Regions from separate parts of the Microcoleus sp. bin38.metabat.b11b12b14.051 genome, predicted to be linked through region 1. Evidence: riboswitches for the same ligand, from Rfam matches in the RefSeq annotation. Region 1 holds a riboswitch; each other region holds the start of a gene.
The links. A riboswitch is a leader RNA that binds a small molecule or an ion and turns the genes downstream of it on or off. The one in region 1 is predicted to bind cobalamin.
Positions count from the first base shown of each region.

Region 2: another riboswitch for cobalamin. It lies ahead of QZW47_RS22640 (fatty acid desaturase); the one in region 1 lies ahead of QZW47_RS04540 (energy-coupling factor ABC transporter permease).
Region 3: another riboswitch for cobalamin. It lies ahead of QZW47_RS15025 (DUF1636 domain-containing protein); the one in region 1 lies ahead of QZW47_RS04540 (energy-coupling factor ABC transporter permease).
Region 4: another riboswitch for cobalamin. It lies ahead of cobG (precorrin-3B synthase); the one in region 1 lies ahead of QZW47_RS04540 (energy-coupling factor ABC transporter permease).

Region 1 is NZ_JAAFKD010000003.1:21,682-25,895, reverse strand. Features, by position in the region: gene cbiQ (cobalt ECF transporter T component CbiQ) at 1-703, opposite strand, end outside; gene QZW47_RS04545 (energy-coupling factor ABC transporter substrate-binding protein) at 700-1,032, opposite strand; gene QZW47_RS04540 (energy-coupling factor ABC transporter permease) at 1,036-1,755, opposite strand; cobalamin riboswitch at 1,816-1,963, opposite strand; gene QZW47_RS04535 (Uma2 family endonuclease) at 2,159-2,452, shown strand; gene QZW47_RS04530 (FAD-dependent oxidoreductase) at 2,462-4,036, shown strand; gene QZW47_RS04525 (DUF3370 domain-containing protein) at 4,178-4,214, opposite strand, start outside.
Region 2 is NZ_JAAFKD010000025.1:39,745-43,958, forward strand. Features, by position in the region: gene QZW47_RS22630 (hypothetical protein) at 1-21, opposite strand, end outside; gene QZW47_RS22635 (methyltransferase domain-containing protein) at 286-1,278, opposite strand; gene QZW47_RS22640 (fatty acid desaturase) at 1,467-2,654, opposite strand; cobalamin riboswitch at 2,729-2,874, opposite strand; gene QZW47_RS22645 (hypothetical protein) at 2,912-3,112, shown strand; gene QZW47_RS22650 (hypothetical protein) at 3,238-3,780, shown strand; gene QZW47_RS22655 (hypothetical protein) at 3,939-4,214, shown strand, end outside.
Region 3 is NZ_JAAFKD010000012.1:183,572-187,785, forward strand. Features, by position in the region: gene QZW47_RS15015 (hypothetical protein) at 1-264, shown strand, start outside; gene QZW47_RS15020 (DNA-directed RNA polymerase subunit alpha C-terminal domain-containing protein) at 264-1,766, shown strand; cobalamin riboswitch at 2,023-2,187, shown strand; gene QZW47_RS15025 (DUF1636 domain-containing protein) at 2,209-2,619, shown strand; gene cobW (cobalamin biosynthesis protein CobW) at 3,004-4,038, shown strand.
Region 4 is NZ_JAAFKD010000049.1:21,949-26,162, reverse strand. Features, by position in the region: gene QZW47_RS29000 (precorrin-8X methylmutase) at 1-479, opposite strand, end outside; gene QZW47_RS28995 (hypothetical protein) at 502-630, shown strand; gene cobG (precorrin-3B synthase) at 776-2,293, opposite strand; adenosylcobalamin-variant (AdoCbl-variant) riboswitch at 2,455-2,562, opposite strand; gene QZW47_RS28985 (hypothetical protein) at 3,179-3,817, opposite strand; gene cbiE (precorrin-6y C5,15-methyltransferase (decarboxylating) subunit CbiE) at 4,002-4,214, shown strand, end outside.

The DNA of each region.
Region 1 (4,214 bases):
AAACGCGCAATTCTCCGTTGAAGCCACGCGAGGCTAAACTAAGGGAAACTTGACGGTAGTTTACTAATGTTCGTTGCAATAATTGCCCGATTAAAATGCCTAAACTGTGCATTCCTAATTTCCAAGTGCGATAGCCACATCGGGAGTTTTGGGCGATCCAAATTTCATCTGCGATCGCCAATAAGCTAAAAATAAAGCGATACATTAGTAATAGCAGTTCTGTGACTAACTCTGGACACCTTAGTTTGCGGAGGATTTGCAAGATTTCGGTAAATGGGACTGTCAACAGGATGAAGTACATACAGCTTGTGGATGCGATCGCGCGCGCTAACAATAAACTCACCTGATATATGCCAATACGACTCACATACAGATAAAAACTGCCGATGTTAATCCCCCAACCTTCCCAAATATCCCATTGAATTGTCGGAATTCGATCGCCCGCAACCGCACCAATCGCCAACGCCGGCACACTCGTCAGCAAAAACATCAGCGGTAGCAACAGCAAGCGCAGATAGAGTTTCGCGGGAATTCCTGCATAAACAACGATCCAGATTGTCAACCAAAGGGCGATCGACAACTGCACCGCGACATGGGAAACTAGAGACAGGATTAATAGGGCGATCGCAAATGATAGTTTGTGAGCTGGCGGCAACCCCCGTAAGCGATTTGTATAAGCCAGACTATCAATCTGATGGTTCATTCCGAGGATTTCTTGTCAGATTGTTGCCCAGATTGCGATCGGCCTTTATACAACCCAATCACGTAGCCAACTACGCCCGCCCCCATCGCTGCTTGAGACGCAAACAATAGACTGGAGATTTCGCTGCTAGCAGGCTCAAATAAGTGATTGAACCAAGGTTTATAACCCGGTTGAATTTCGGTAATTGCTTTCTTAGCTTGGTCATCCGTACCGCCGTATTCACCCCGGACAAAAATAAGAGGAAATGCTGCCAGAACAATCACTGCAACCGCTAACAGCCAATTTTGTTGCGAAGTAGCTTGCTGATTTTTGGTAGGTTTTTGATTCACAATTTATGACTCCTGTCTCAATAATTTCAAAGTTTCCAACTCCGGCTTTCCGTAAGAATGTAGCCAATTCCAGACCAATACAGTCAGCAATCCCTCAGCGATCGCCAGAGGAACTTGAGTAATTGCAAAGATGCCAGCAAACTTGAGAAATGAAGTCATAAAACCGCCAGTTGCTGCCGGAAAAGCTAACGCTAATTGTATCGAAGTCGTCAGATAAGTCAGCAAATCTGCCAAAGCCGCCGCACCAAAAATTGCCGCCCGCTGACTGCCAGTTCGCAACAGCAATCGATAGATAAAATATGCAGCAAAAGGCCCGACAATCGCCATCGAAAACATATTAGCGCCCAACGTTGTCAAGCCGCCGTGGGCTAGCAGTAATGTTTGAAACAACAGCACTAAAGCCCCCAATACAGCCATCACCGAAGGGCCGAACAAAATTGCACCCAAACCTGTACCCGTTGGGTGAGAGCAACTCCCCGTTACCGAAGGAATTTTCAACGCAGAAAGCACAAAAGTAAACGCACCCGCCAAAGCAAGTAATAATTTAAGTTCCGGGTGTTCTTTGGTAATTTGGGCGATCGATCGCAAACCGAATACAAAAAAAGGCAGCGCCACCATCCACCAAAACGCCGCCCATTGCACCGGCAAAAAACCTTCCGAAATGTGCATAGCTGCGGCCGGTGTTGCCGATGCTAGGACAAGATAACAACTCAAGCCAGCCATCAATCCCAAGCTGACCAATTTCCGATTTCTGGCCTTCACACTGAACCTCGCAGATGAGACAATCTAAACTAACGCATCGGCGGGCATCCTGACTCAGAAAGCAACAAGACTTTCATTACAGTTGCGGGACAGCGCCGGACTTGCACCGAACTTTCCCCCTTTCCTCTAACGGCTGTTCCCCATTAGAACCGACTGGTTAGATATAGTTTAGTCGATCGCGCAACTCTCAACCGATATTTTACAAAAATTATTTCAGATTAAATAACTCAATATCGCCTATCTTCTTCCTTCTCTTCCTTCGCGTCCTTCGCGCCTTCGAGGTTCGTTAAAATCTTCACACAATTCAAAATTATAGCTAAACAACTCAATGCTATAATATCAATGAGTTTTGAGGACAACCACCATGTTAGATTACAACTTTCCGAAGCACTGGCCCTCAGCCGACGAACTACCAGACTCAGACGAAACACCAGTGGATAACGAACTTCAAGAATTAATTCCAGGATTGCTAAAAGCAATATTGCTCATACTTTGGGCAGAACGCATGGACTGGTTTTTTGGCATAGATATGGGTCTTTACCATCACCCAAAAAAACCTGCTATTGTGCCTGATGCCTTCTTGAGTTTAGGAGTAAAACGGTTTTCTCGGGAGGAATTGCGTCCTATCGCAAAAATGGCGATCGCCAGAGGTAATTAAATAATGCTAATGAATTTGCGTTCTTACGACATCATTTGCTTTGGTGATGAAGTTCCAGGAGTTCTAGCCGTTATCTCAGCCGCCCGAGAATACCGCCGCCGGACAAACCTTTATCCGCGAGTTTTGCTGATGTCTAAAGGAAGCTTGCAAGAAGGAATTGGCGGGCATTTAGTCAGAGGTGGACTCGCTTATTTAGATAGAAGTCAAATCAGTCAACAACTGCAACAATCTTTAAATTTAGATACCTTCGGTTCACCGCCGACAATCTATCAAGAACTCCTGCAAAAATCCGGTGTCAGCGCGATCGCCCTTGACCCCCGCAAAGCCAGTCCAGCGCTGAAAGCAATGCTGGTACAAGCAGGAGTCGCAATCCTCAGCAAAGTAGAAATTAAATCAGTTAATAAAGAAGGCAAAAAAATTTCTAGCATAATTACCTCGACAGGGACAGTTTATGCAGCCAAACAATTTATTGATGCCACTGTCAATGGCGAATTAGCTCAAGCGGCAGGTGTGCGAAAGCTGAATGGATTTGAAACCTTTGGTTTGCCTAACTCAGAACTTCCTGTCACCCTAGTTTTTGAAACCCAAGGACTCAGTGTCAGAAGACTGAAAGAACTCGATTACCTTTATCTAAAACGCTTCACAAACCTTGCTGATTCCGAGGCTCAAAAATTTTTGCTAGCCGCTGCGGGTAAAGATGCCAAACTAGCAGAACAACTGCGCCAGGAAATGATCGACACCAGAGGAAACCTCAAAACTCTGTGGGCGGGGAACGATTACATCGATGTGCGATCGCCCGCACTGTCTGTAGCATACCACTCGTTTAGAGGCAGAAAGCTATCTTTTCCTGAAACCGGCATAATTTTAGATGAGGGAAATATCGCCATACTTCCCGATGATAGACTGTCGTGGAACGCGCTGTTATTTGCAGTCACCGGCAGCGAAGCAGAAGCCTTAGCCAGAAGCGGCAGCAAACCCACAGCTAATATGCAAAGAGAGATGCTATCTGTAGCAACTTGGCTGAAGAGTTTGGGAGCTACTTCTGTTACTTCTGCCTCAGAACTTTATATCAGACACGCCGGGAACGTGACGGGAGTTGTAGAACCTTTAACCGGCGCACAAATGCTGCTTGGTGGCGTACCTGCTAATGAGGCACTCGGCACATTTAGCTATCATTTTGATGTTCGGGGAGGCATTCCGAGCCTTGGCGATAAAGCAAACAGTCTGGGGTGGTTTAAAAGCCTGAGTTTCAAACAGCCAACCTTCAATATTGGCATCCGCCACGCATTGATAAAAAACATTCCTAACCTGGCAGTTGTCAGTCCCTGCTCTGGATTTGAAGGGTTTGCGTGTTCTGTCGGCAGAATTGTAGAATTCAACGCCGCAGTTGGTCAAGGTATCGGTATCGCCGCCGTTAATGCTATTTTAAATAACAAAAATCTAGCAGATATATCTAACCGAGAAGTGAGACAAGTTCTCGCCCAAACAAATCAATTACCTAAAATTTTTGGAGTTAACAACAATACTGATGGAACGCTATTAGCACAATTCGAGACTCTTGTAGGTGCCGACGCCATTGCATAATATCCAGCGGGAGCACTCAGCAAAGCAAGTCCGCATCCACGTTGGTAGTGCGGACTCCCTTCCGCTCCCTGATTGAATCACAGCTTGACTCAAACTTTCGGAGTCATTGAACTTTAGCCCGATCGAACCTTTGACTAACCGCTAATTACTCGATCGCACAGTCAAAACTTGCGGAGGC
Region 2 (4,214 bases), on a different contig from region 1:
ATTTTGAAAATTATCTGTCATAGCAATCTATTTGTTTAAAGTTAACTATAAGACTGCATACATTATACCTTCTCAATAGTCCGGACTGTTTTTTAACGCCCTGTAAGCCTTACTTGGCTTGTCCTACCATTTTTAACGCATTTTTTGAAACTTAGCGCTGGACTTAAATGAAATAAAAAATAGTCCACTATACAGCAAGTCTGGGTTTCTGGTACTCGACCAATGCCAAAAACTGTCCAAAGTATTGCCAAGACTTCGGACAGTTTTTGATTTTTCAGGCACTCGCTAAACACCAGTCATTGTTTTAGTAGAACTTGCTGCTGTTAAATCTGCGGGCGAATTTGCTCGGATGGCGCGGAACATTCCAAACCTACAAAGCCCCGCACCAAATGCTAAACGCATTAGTAAAAGAGTCGGTACTTCTCGCAGAGACTTGATGAAACCCGATACACCAAAACGCACTAATCCGGCCGGTCTAACTATACCTTGCCAGATAGAATCTATCCAGGAAGGAAGGGTTTCATTCGTCCAATCTCCGGTAGTTACAGCGCCCTCCACAAACCCTGTTGCTTCTAAAAGTTCTGAAAAGCCCTCGATGCTTGAAAAAGCCGGATGCGACCATTGATCCAGCAGTTGTTGCATTACCGGTTTCTCCCAGAAATTGAGCGGGATTTGGCGATCGTCCCTTTGATTCCAATCGGCCACAACTAGCACACCACCGGGCTTTACGACTCTCATCAACTCTTTCGCGAAGACGGCTTTATCTGGCATATGTGGGCCAGCTTCGATCGACCAAACCACATCAAAACTCGCATCTGGAAACGACAGCGCCATCGCATCATCCACCCGAAACTGTAAATCGAGATCGGGGGGAGTTAATTCTTGGGCGCGTTTAACTTGCTGCGGGCTGATGGTAATCCCTGTGACAGCAAACCGATAATCCTGGGCCAGAATCCGGCTGCTACCGCCAATTCCACAGCCCACATCTAAGACTGTAGTACCAGCAGGTAATCGATCCAAGCCGCCCCAGCGCACCATTTCATGCACAAAATCCGATTTGGCGGCGAGGAAATCTTTCCGTTGTGGCGGGGAACCATAATGGCCTAAATGGATGTGTTCGCCCCAATAAAACTCTAAAATGCCGTCTTCCGTCCATTCGTCGTAGGAATTGGCCACGGAGTCGGATGATTGATAAGGGCGAGCTGTGATTAAATAGATCAAAAGGGCGATCGCCAGCAGTGCAAACAAAACTCCAAATACAACAACAAATAAATTCATTTTTTACCTTCTCTTCAAAGCTGAATACAGACTGAAATTCCAAAAAAATCTGGCAATTGAACGATTATAAGATAAGACAGCGGTTTCAACCGCCAGAAAGTCAAGTCAAACGATGCCTGCACTTCGACAAGCGATAGCGAACCCCTCCGCGGACTGAAGCATAAAACATAATTTTCAGTGCTCGTTATTCAACCCGCGGAGGTGTTCGGCGAGCGAAGTCGAGTCGCGGGTTTTGTCTGTATAGAAGCGGTTTCAACCGCCATGTGTTCTACATTAACTAATTGAGTTTCTGCTTTTTCTCTAAATAATGCGATCGATTGCAAGCTATCAGAATCGGCATCCCAAAGAATGAACTTGAAACAATCAGGAATCTCCCAAATAGTCAGGATTTTTGAATTACCAAGCAGGTGCAGATTAGCATTGTGACACGCCCGAAGATTGTAATTAGGGATGCGCTCAGAGAGATGATGAATATTGTGATAAGCAATATCAGCCGAAAACCAATTGAGAATTCTGGGTAATTTCAGATAACTACTACCTTCGATCGCGCCCAGCAGATAGTCCCAGCCCTCTGTTTTGTGAGCGTAGGAACCCTCAAAGTTATGCTGCACAAAGAAGATACAGATAAATATCGCCGCTGAGCAAGTCATCACAATTGAGTAAACACTCCAGAAAAACCCAACCCCAAGTAAGTTACCCAGATACAGCCAGCTACCAACAACACAAATATTGTTGAATAGTAAATCCCAAAACTCAGCCGTCGTATACCAATGTTTAGATTTATAAGAAGCAATGATTCTCGATAAACCCATGCCCAAATCTTGACTTAGACAATCAAAAGTATGTCGGATAAAACCAGCAATTCCCAAGATTAGCGCGAGTCTTGGTTTGATAATTAGGTAGAAAAAACCACCAGGAAACAGCATCAACGGATGTCTCAGCACCTGATATATTTTTTGATTGAATGTACTGAGCGCCGCAAATTTTTCGGTAGTAGTCAATGCCGAAGGGCCTCGATACATATCCCAATTACCATTATTTTTGTGATGGTAAGCGTGTCCCCTAGACCAGGGATACTGAGGAATTGCATTGATGATACCGAGCAGAAAACCCACGGTGCGATTGACTTTTTTGGAACTAAACAAAGAATAGTGCCCACAATCGTGCATCAAGGAGAAACACCGTCCTGAAAACAGTGTCATCAAGACCAGAATCGGCGGCAGCAGCCATACAGAAAGGGCAGTAGCTTTAAATGCTAAAAACCATAAAAATAGATAGGGAATTACTGTATTAAGTATTTGGCAACTAGCTTTAAAATTGTTGCTTTTTATGTAAGGAGCTAGCACAAAGTCTGACTTTTTAATGGCGTTCTTCATTCCAATTTCTCGCCATAGTACGTCAATTGTAAAAATGCTAAATCAACTATCATCTATACCTCGTAGACGAAAAAGAACAGATTTGCAATATCGGCGGGCCTTCTGACTAAGAGACTGTAAAATCTCATCACAGTTGCGGGACAGCGCCGGACTTACGCCGGACTTTCCCCGTCTCTTCCAACGGTTATTTTTTGTTGGAACCGATTTTTGCACTTGTATGAGGTTATCACATTTCTGGTTTGTTTGCAGAAAAGACTGTGAAACCTGTCACCAGCGCCCGCAATGACTATCTTCCGGGTTCAACTACCCTTTCGATCGCACTTTGCAAACTGTGGCGACTCCCGAAAACTGGTTATTTGCCGGCTGTATGGGCGATCGACTTTCACGAAAAAACTGCGGTAATCCAGAAATCTCAAGCAGGCTATAGTTCTTCTCTAGTGGTTTTGGGCTGCTTGTAAGTCTTGGTATTCTGCTTTAAAGCTTTGCAGAGCAATCTCGTTCACAGACCTATAAAAATATTGAAAACTATCCTAAAATAATCAAAATATTATATCATGTCAATGTAAATTTATCAAGATTAAAAATGCTCCGCCTACTGACATTAGGATCTTTGCTGGTAGCGATCGCCTCAACTGTACCTAGTGCGATCGCCCAACCGATCGCTATTTCACCTAATACAGCGCACACCAAACAACAGGCGATCGCAGAAGCCACAATTGAGCCTGCTATATTTTCTCCTGCGGAACTAGGCGAGAGTTTTCATAGAAACTTTGAAAAAATCGAAAAACAGCCCTGCAACGAAAAGCTGAAAACAGAAAAATCCGTTCGCTATCGCATCTGTACCGTGAATCAAGGAAATGGTAAAACCAGAATTGTCTCAGCCTCAGAAGCCAACATAGAAGTGGGCGATGGCATGGGATACTGGTTTACAGAAACTGGCAAGGTTTACGCTATTCGTTTTTTTCATAGCGGTCAAACCTTTATTTTCGGACTTAAAAACGGCAGTTTGTTAGCGGAACTGATTGAAAAAAGACGGGTGAATATGGATTTTAAAGATGCACAAAAGAAGGCATTAGAGAAGAGTGCCAGAGAAGGAGGCAAGAGCATTATTCAGAGATTCAAATAGGAGTAAAACTATTCTCTTTTGTATTTTGGGTTTCTGATTAACACTTAATTCCTGGATGTTTCCTTGGTATATTCTCTACTGTCATCTGGTGCATTTACTATTGTAAAACGGCAAAATGCTTCTAAAACAAGTCTAGTATGTTGAAACACTTAATGGTTATGATTGGAACTTTGGCTATATTGTTGATACCTTTGTCTAGTGTAGCTAGAGCAGAAAGTTGTAAATTAACGATAGATTGCCCCTTTGAAAATGAAATCAACGATCCTTGGATTGAGGGAGCTAGATTAGAACAAACTGGAGACTTTGATGCTGCCATAATTCAGTATCAAAAAGCATTAGATGCTGCCCAAAAACTCAATATTGTAACTTTGGAAGCAAAGCAAAATCAACACTTAGGAAAATGTGCAGCGACAGGTTCAGAAGCCCGGTTAGTC
Region 3 (4,214 bases), on a different contig from region 1:
GATTTTGAAAGATTCTATAATGAAACTTTAAATGAGTTTTCAAGTCTATACTCTCAACTTTCAAAAGGAATACATCACGAACTGGTGATTCCTTTAAGTTCAGCCTTGGATCGAGAAACAACTAGACGGCTGATTGAGAAAACTGTTCGTAATATCGCTACCCTTGGACTAATTGTTTCTGTTGTCAGTCATGCACTAAATAAACTCGATATTCCAGAAGCAATCGCAGCTTATCAAGAAATTCAAGAAATGGGAGTTTTCTAATGGTTAATACTATTTATGAAAATACATCGCTGATCTTAGCCGCAGAAGATTGTTCGCCTGAAGAGTTTGAGAAACTGCATTATTTCTCAAAACAAGAGCAGCGCTTTATTTCTAATTTGATTGCTCATGGCCCAGTCTTATTAAAAGGGGCACGTGGTAGCGGAAAAAGTGCGCTTATGATAGAAGCATCAAGAAGAATGTATCCTGAAAATAATCTAAGCTCTACATTTGGCATATACATCAGTCTTCGTCATCTTGAATTACTCAGAAGTGAAGGTGAGAAGTATGAAAAAATGTTAAGTCAGCTAATAATTGATGCCGTAAATAGGACAATTATTAAAGCAGCTAATCTCTCTGAGTTTGAGGCTTTGCCAAACATCACATCACTTCAGAGAGAATTATCTAGTTTATCGAGTGCATCTGGGAAAAGAATAGTTATTTTATTTGATGACGCGGCTCACATTGGTCGGGAAGCTCCGCTACATGAGTTTTTCGATATATTTCGGACTTTATCGAGCAGTGTAATATCGTGTAAAGCTGCTATTTACCCTGGAGTTACTAATTTTGGAACAAGGTTTGATGTATATAATGATGCTACGGTGATCGATATTTCAAGAAATGATGAACTAGAAGACTATAATACCAACTTTGCCGAGATAATTAGAAAAAGGTTTTCTGAGCGACTTCCTGAAGAGTCTTTCTCTGGTCAATTTGCTTTAGAAAATGTTGCGGGGTTTATGGGAAGGGCTGTACTTGGAAATATGAGAGGATTTATATTTGCATGGAATAATCTGTCTGACAACTGTAAGAAACGTAAGATCAATTACGCCAATATCACAAAGACACTGATCTACCTGGCCCGTAACTACTATTGGCCATTGATTGAAGAGCTTAAGCCAAAACTTGGTATATATGCACTAATGATCGATCCTGCAACCGAGATTGCAGAATCAATATTTCAGGATGCTGGCAAGCAAAATAAGCAGAATGTACTTATTTTAAGAGAAATTGCACAACGTCTATCAAAGCCGTTAGAACTACTTGAATATACTGGATTTATTTCAATTCGAGATGTTTCACGGGCAATGAAATCGAGAGGACGAGGAACAAGATATAGCTTGAATCTATGCACATTGCTGGAAAAGACTCGTGGCGCTCGGGTCACCAATGAAATTTATACTAGGTGGTTAAATGAAAAAAATGAGAGAAATGAGCCTTTAGAATTACACAAAACAAGTGAGTTGTTTAAAATTCAATTGCCTGAATTACCTGAGCATGGTGAAATGCTAATATTAAGGGAAGATATTAGCAAATTAAAAAAATCTCACGTATATCCTTATGGACTCACGGAGCGCAAAATTGATATATTGAAAGCTGCTGGATACCTCACGGTGTCAGAATTAGTAGAAGCCAGCGACGAGTCTTTGTTAAAGCTTAAAGAGATAGGTATGGAAAATTTAAAGCGAATCCGCAGTACAGTTGCTCAAGCAATCTGGATGTAACTAAAAGCTAATACCAGTTCCCTAAAAATAGGTAACGCGGCCGCCCAAACTGTTGTATCCAAGTTCGCGGGTTACTTGATAGCCCTGTGTAGAAAAGTCGGGAAAAGTGCTCATAAGGTTCGTAGTAAGGACTTCAGTCCGCAGAAATATCAGAGGACTAAAGTCCTTACTACGAACCGAGTTAATTTATGTAGCTAGATATTAAAAATCGCCATTACCAAGATAACTTTTTTGGCAAAGGGCGGCAAGTGTGGTAGGATTTGAATTCGCGATCGGTTCTAGCGGGGAGCAGCCGCCAGAGGAAACGGGGAAAGTTCGGTGCAAGTCCGGCGCTGTCCCGCAACTGTAATGAGGTTTGTAGTAAGGACTTTAGTCCTTCACCTCTAAAGTCAGAATGCCCGCCGATATCTAACTCACTTTTGAACGCATCTACGAGGTATGGATGATGAATGGAACTAACACGGCTGTACGCACAAAACACTGTCTTTTAGTTTGCACTGCTTGCGCTAGTGTTTGGAAAGACGGCAAGCGCGAAGGTAAAAGCGGCGGCCAACAATTCATGGAAGATTTATTGAAACTCGCTCAAGATTGGGAGTTTTCAGAAAAATTTGATATTCGGGAAGTTGAGTGCATGAGTGCTTGCAGTCACTCTTGTGCCGTGTCTTTTGCTGCTGCTGGAAAGTATACTTATTTGTTTGGTGATTTGCCTGCGAATGAGCCGGAAAGCGTCGAGGCTGTACTGGAATGTGCGAGTCAATACTATGCTAAACCGGATGGTTTGTTGCCTTGGGCTGAGCGTCCTCAAGCTTTGAAGAAAGGCGTTTTGGCGAAGATTCCGCCGCTGGGAAATTAGAGTTGAGTTGTGCATTTAGGAGAGTGCATTTAGAAGAGTCGGCGGTTGAAACCGCTGCTACACACACAAAGATCAGAGTCGGCGGTTGAAACCGCTTCTTGTCAAACAAAGATCAGAGTCGGCGGTTGAAACCGCTGCTACACAAACGAAGTCCGCCTCCGCGGACTGAAGAGTAAAGATCAGAGATTAGAGTCGGCGGTTGAAACCGCTGCTACACACACAAAGTCCGCCTCCGCGGACTGAAGAATGGTGTGCTTTGCACACCATACATTCAAAGATCAGAGTCGGCGGTTGAAACCGCTGCTACACACACAAAGTCCGCCTCCGCGGACTGAAGAATGGTGTGCGTTGCACACCATACATTTAAACCTGAGAAAAAATTTAATGCACAAGATTCCTGTTACAGTTATTACTGGTTTTCTCGGTAGTGGCAAAACTACCTTAATTCGCCATTTGTTGCAAAACAATCAAGGCCGCCGCATTGCTGTTTTGGTTAATGAATTTGGCGAAATCGGTATTGACGGTGAATTGCTGCGCGATTGCCAAGTTTGCGATGACGAAGAAACTGTCACCAGCAATATTGTAGAATTAACAAACGGTTGTCTTTGCTGCACTGTTCAAGAGGAATTTTTGCCGACGATGCAGGAATTGTTGAAGCGCAAAGACCAAATTGATTGTATCTTAATCGAGACTTCGGGCCTGGCTCTTCCTAAGCCTTTGATTCAAGCTTTTCGCTGGCCGGAAATTCGCACGGGCGCTACTGTTGACGGTGTGGTGGCGGTTGTTGATTGCGAGGCTGTGGCTAGCGGTACTTTTGTTGGCGATATCGATGCTTTGATGGCGCAGCGAGAGGCTGATGATAGTTTGGATCACGAAACGCCGATCGAGGAATTGTTTGAAGATCAGTTGGCCTGTGCCGATATGGTACTGTTGACGAAGGTCGATCGCGTAGATGCCGAAACTCACCAGAAAGTTCAAACCTGGTTGCAGCAAGAGTTGCGCCCGAGTGTGAAAATTGTGCCTTGCAAGGGTGGCGAAATTAACCCCGATGTGCTGTTGGGATTTAATGCGGCGGTTGAGGATGATTTGGAGTCCCGCCCGAGTCACCACGACACGGAAGAGGAACACGAGCACGATGATGATATTAACTCGACTTTCTTTATTGCCGATCGCGAATTTGAACCGGAAGCTTTGGTGAAAAAGCTGCAATCCTTGATGCAGAAGGAAGAAATTTATCGGATTAAGGGGTTTGTGGCGGTTCCCAACAAACCGATGCGGATGGTGTTGCAAGGTGTGGGCGATCGTATAGAATGTTTTTACGATCGCCCTTGGCAACCTTCGGAACTCCGCCAAACCAAGCTGGTGATTATTGGTAGAGAGTTGGAGCGCGATCGAATTGCAGCTATAATTGGCAATTAATTATGCGGAGTCATTAGTCATACCTACAAAGGTTCGTAGTGAGGACTTTAGTCCTTCTTCTATGGATGCGGACTAAAGTCCTCACTACAAACCTAGAATCTGTCAAGGTTCGTAGTGAGGACTTTAGTCCTTCTTCTATGGATGCGGACTAAAGTCCTCACTACAAACCTAGAATC
Region 4 (4,214 bases), on a different contig from region 1:
AAACCCAGAATTAACGCCGGTTTCGGAGCTCCAGCATCCAACATTTCTAGCAGTCGGAATAAAGCAGTCGGGGCATTGCCGATCGCGACAACTGCACCATCTAACTTATCTAGCCACAAATCGAGGGCTGCTGCCGATCGAGTATTGCCGATTTGCCGCGCCAATTCCGGGACTTCGGGATGCCAGAGGGTGCAAATCACTGGATTGTCGGCGGGTAGGCGTTTGCGGGTGATGCCTTCGGCTATCATGCGGGCGTCGCAGAGAATCGGCGCGCCTGCTGCGAGGGCTTGGCGCCCGTGGGTGGCGGCAAAGGGGGAAGCTGCTAAGTCTTTAACGATATCGATCATTCCGCAACTGTGAATTAGTCGTACTGCGACTGTTTCTAAGTCTGGTGGTAGGTTTGACAAGTCTGCTTCGGCGCGGATTGTGGCGAAGGATTTTTGGTATATTTCTGTTCCGTCTCGGATGTAGTCAATCATTTAAATAATTGGGCATGGGGCATTGGGCATTGGGCATTGGGCATTGGGCATGGGGCATCTCGCCCTGAGCGAAGTCGAAGGGTGGGGCATTGGGCATTGGCCAAACAGGGCATTGGGCATTGGGCATTGGGCATTGGAAATTGGGAATTAAAAGACTGTACTTAACTTTATTTGAAACTGCTATGGGTGGTTTGTTTGATTTGTGGAATAGCTTTTTTAATGAATCGCGAAGGCGCGAAGGAAGAAAGAGAAGGGGAATTTATTACAATTTGTCTGTTTTAATGGGATATATTTTTTTAATTCTGATTTTTGGGAATAAGAAATTCTTGCAATTTTGCGATCGCCCATCGATCGCAAAATTCACTGAATGAGTCACCCGGTTCTCGCATTTGCTGGTACACTCGCAACATTCGCTCGATCGCCCTGGGCATCTCAGGTACACTGATAGCTGGGAAGATTTGCCGTCCAAAGGGTAAGTCTTTTTTACCTGCATAAATGTTGTAAGCTGCGATCGTCTGGTTTTCTCGTTGAATCTGAGTTCCTACTAGGGTGATGTCAATCGGCTGGTGTTGGGCGCAGGACTTTTCGCAGCCGCTGAAATGGATATTGATCGATCGGTCGATCGTCAGTTTTTGGGCTAAATCCCTTACCATTGCTAGGGCGTCACTTTGAGTATCTGTCGCGGATGACGCGCAGCCACTGCTACCGGCACACGCAATTAAGCAAGAATCTAGGCGAGTTGCGGATGAGTGCAATCCTAATTCGGCGATTTGCTGTTTGACTTCAGAAACCTGGGGGTTGGGGATGTCGGAAATCACCAGATTTTGCCACGGCGTTAGTCTCAGGGTGCTGCTGGCTAGATTTTGGGCTAAATTTGCTAAATTTCGCAGTTGCTTTGATTCTAGCCTACCGAGAGGCAGTGCAATGCCGATGTAGGAGAAATCGGACTGTCGTTGGGGGTGAATGCCTAGATTGCTGTTGCGTGCGATCGCTCTTGAATGTGCGGTCAAAAGCCTCTCAGGGGCAGGCAAGATGCCTACCCCACAAGAGTTTTGGGAGATGTCTCTTTCTGAAAGATCGATCGACCTTCGCCGGAATGCAAACGGTAAGTTTTGCTCTACTTTTTCTAGGTAAATTTCAGCGTCCCAATCAGCGAGTAGATGACGTAAGCGCGGTTTTTTGCCATTAATTCGAGGCTGATATTTGGTATATTCAAGATATACGTTAGTTAGGGCTGCTAATACTGCAATACATTGCGATTCTTCGATGATAATTCCTGTATCGCCGTTCAAGTACAGCCGAAAAACTATTTCGGATTTGGTCGAGATTCTTTCTGCTACTAATAAGATATCGTTCCGTAGATTGCGGATCGAAACTGTTTCGCCGCCGTCAAAGCCAATACTGAATTTAGCGGAAAGTTCCGATAATTCGGGATGAGTTTGCAAATAATCATCCCAAGCTGCAACCAGCGGGCGAGTATCAACTAACTGTTGGCGATCGATTCCTGCTGTTGGGCTTGCCATTATATTGCGAATTGGGTCAACTTCAACGCGGCGAGATGCTAATCCCAATTCCTGTAACTCGCGCCAAACCGACGGGGGAATTTCTGAGTGCAATTCTCGGATTTGCAAATTTGCCCGATTTGTGACTTGCAAAGAGCCGGTACTGTAGCGATCGATCAAATTGGCGATCGACCAACACTGCTGTACATTTAAAATTCCCCCCGGAATCCGCATCCTCGATAAAACTCCGTCTCGGGCTTGGGAACCGTAAAATAAGCCCGGACAAGTCGGTAAATCAGTCAAAGCTAACAAATAATCTCCTTCCCCGTGCGACGCAGGGAACTTACAATTTAGTTGACAGTTGACAGTTGACAGTTGACAGATGAGTGCGACCTCTCCAGGTCAGGGAGACGATTGGAGTCATCAATAATCTGATTTTAATTTCTCCCTACAAAAGAGAGGCTTTAAACCAATTTTTTCTGGTAAACGTGCCAAAAGCGCCCTGAAATCGGCATTCTGACTTTCACAGTTGCGGCACAGCGCCGGAATTGCACCGGACTTTCCCGCTTTCAGGTTTCAGAAATGTATCATAAGTCGATCGCCCGCAGCGAAAAATATTAAATTTCTTAACAAATGGCTGGTTATTTTGTATAGTTGCTAATAGGATCTCGCCAGTACAGAGGAATATTCCAGGTGTAGCAAAGCTTTGAGATTTCTACCTCAGCCTCGCAGTGACAGAAATACGTTTTTTTCGTCCAGGACTGTACAATAGACCTCTTGCAAAAATCCTTTTAATCAAATTTTCGGACGTGCAAGATGCCCATCCCACAAGAGAAAAAATTTTTGTGGGATGGGCATCTTGCCCGTCCCAGGTATTTTTGCAAAAGGTCTAATAAACATCTGATAGATTTTTCACCTATTCTAGCTGTGTGGTGGATTTTTTCGTTTGTCCAAATATAAAATTAACCCTATTGCACCAAAGAGTAATGGCAAACACCAAGACTGCAAAAACCACCATACAATGAGAGCAAATGACCAACGTTCTGAGACTGGGATATATTCTAGGTCTGGTTTGCCGTCGTACCAATATGGGCTAATCCAAACCATCCCATATGCTATCACATATACGAGCAGTGGATAAACAGTAAATGTCACAATTATTTGGTTGCGAAGATTCATAAAATAACAACGCTGATTTTATTTGATAGTTAATTTTGCTTCTTTTTGGCGATCGCCCATTTTGCCTGTAATCGTAATGTTTCCGGGGCGTAGCGCTCGAAATGTGCCAGGTTCTGCGCCCATGTGGTAAAAAGAGCGATCGAGCAAAGGTGTCGGATTGTCAGGTCTGCGGGGTACATTAGGCTCATATTGTTGATAGTCTGGAGTCCGAAAGCTGCAAGATATCGGGGGAAGTAATTTACCAGTTGAATCAGAAGCTATCATTGCAAAGGTAATGCGATCGCCCACGCGCACTGTTGCCACTTCCGGTTGAATCCGAACATTCCAATCTTGCGGATAAACAGTACCGGACATCTGGAGTGTTTCTTTACCTTTTTTAGCCAACACAACAAACTTTCCCGGTGCAATTCCAGTTACAGTTCCATCTGGAACAATTGTGATAATTCCTGGATTTTTAGACAACCATACCCAAGATTTATCGGAACGGGCAAACGCTGATACGATACAATCAGAATCACTGCGTTCTCCTATTTTTATTTTAGTCGTTTTACCTACAATTAAAGGGTTGACATTTTCAAATTTGTAATCGAGGCAAGGGGTAGCTTTATGCTCGCCAATCTTAAGCGGATTGAAGTTAGGTAATGCTGTACAACTCATTAATCCTAATGATTGTGTAAGTGCAATTCCGTAGATAATCAGGGTTGATTGTTTTTGACGATTCATTTGCGTTAGATGTATCAATCAAAGATTTATACAATTCAAGTCAGAGTGTTTCTCAATAAAATAGCAATCCCAGATTATTATTGAAAATTGATAAGTAGTAATTAGCAGTCAGGGCGCAATGCAGAAATGGCTTTCGGTGGTGGGAATTGGGGAAGACGGACTTTTGGGATTGAGCCCGATCGCCCGATCGTTACTCGATCGATCTAAAATCATTGTCGGCGGCGCGCGCCACCTCGCAATGCTACCAACCGACGACACTCGCGAACACTTGGTTTGGAGCTCGCCGCTACAAGCAACTATCGACAGCATCATCAGCCGTCGCGGCGAGTCT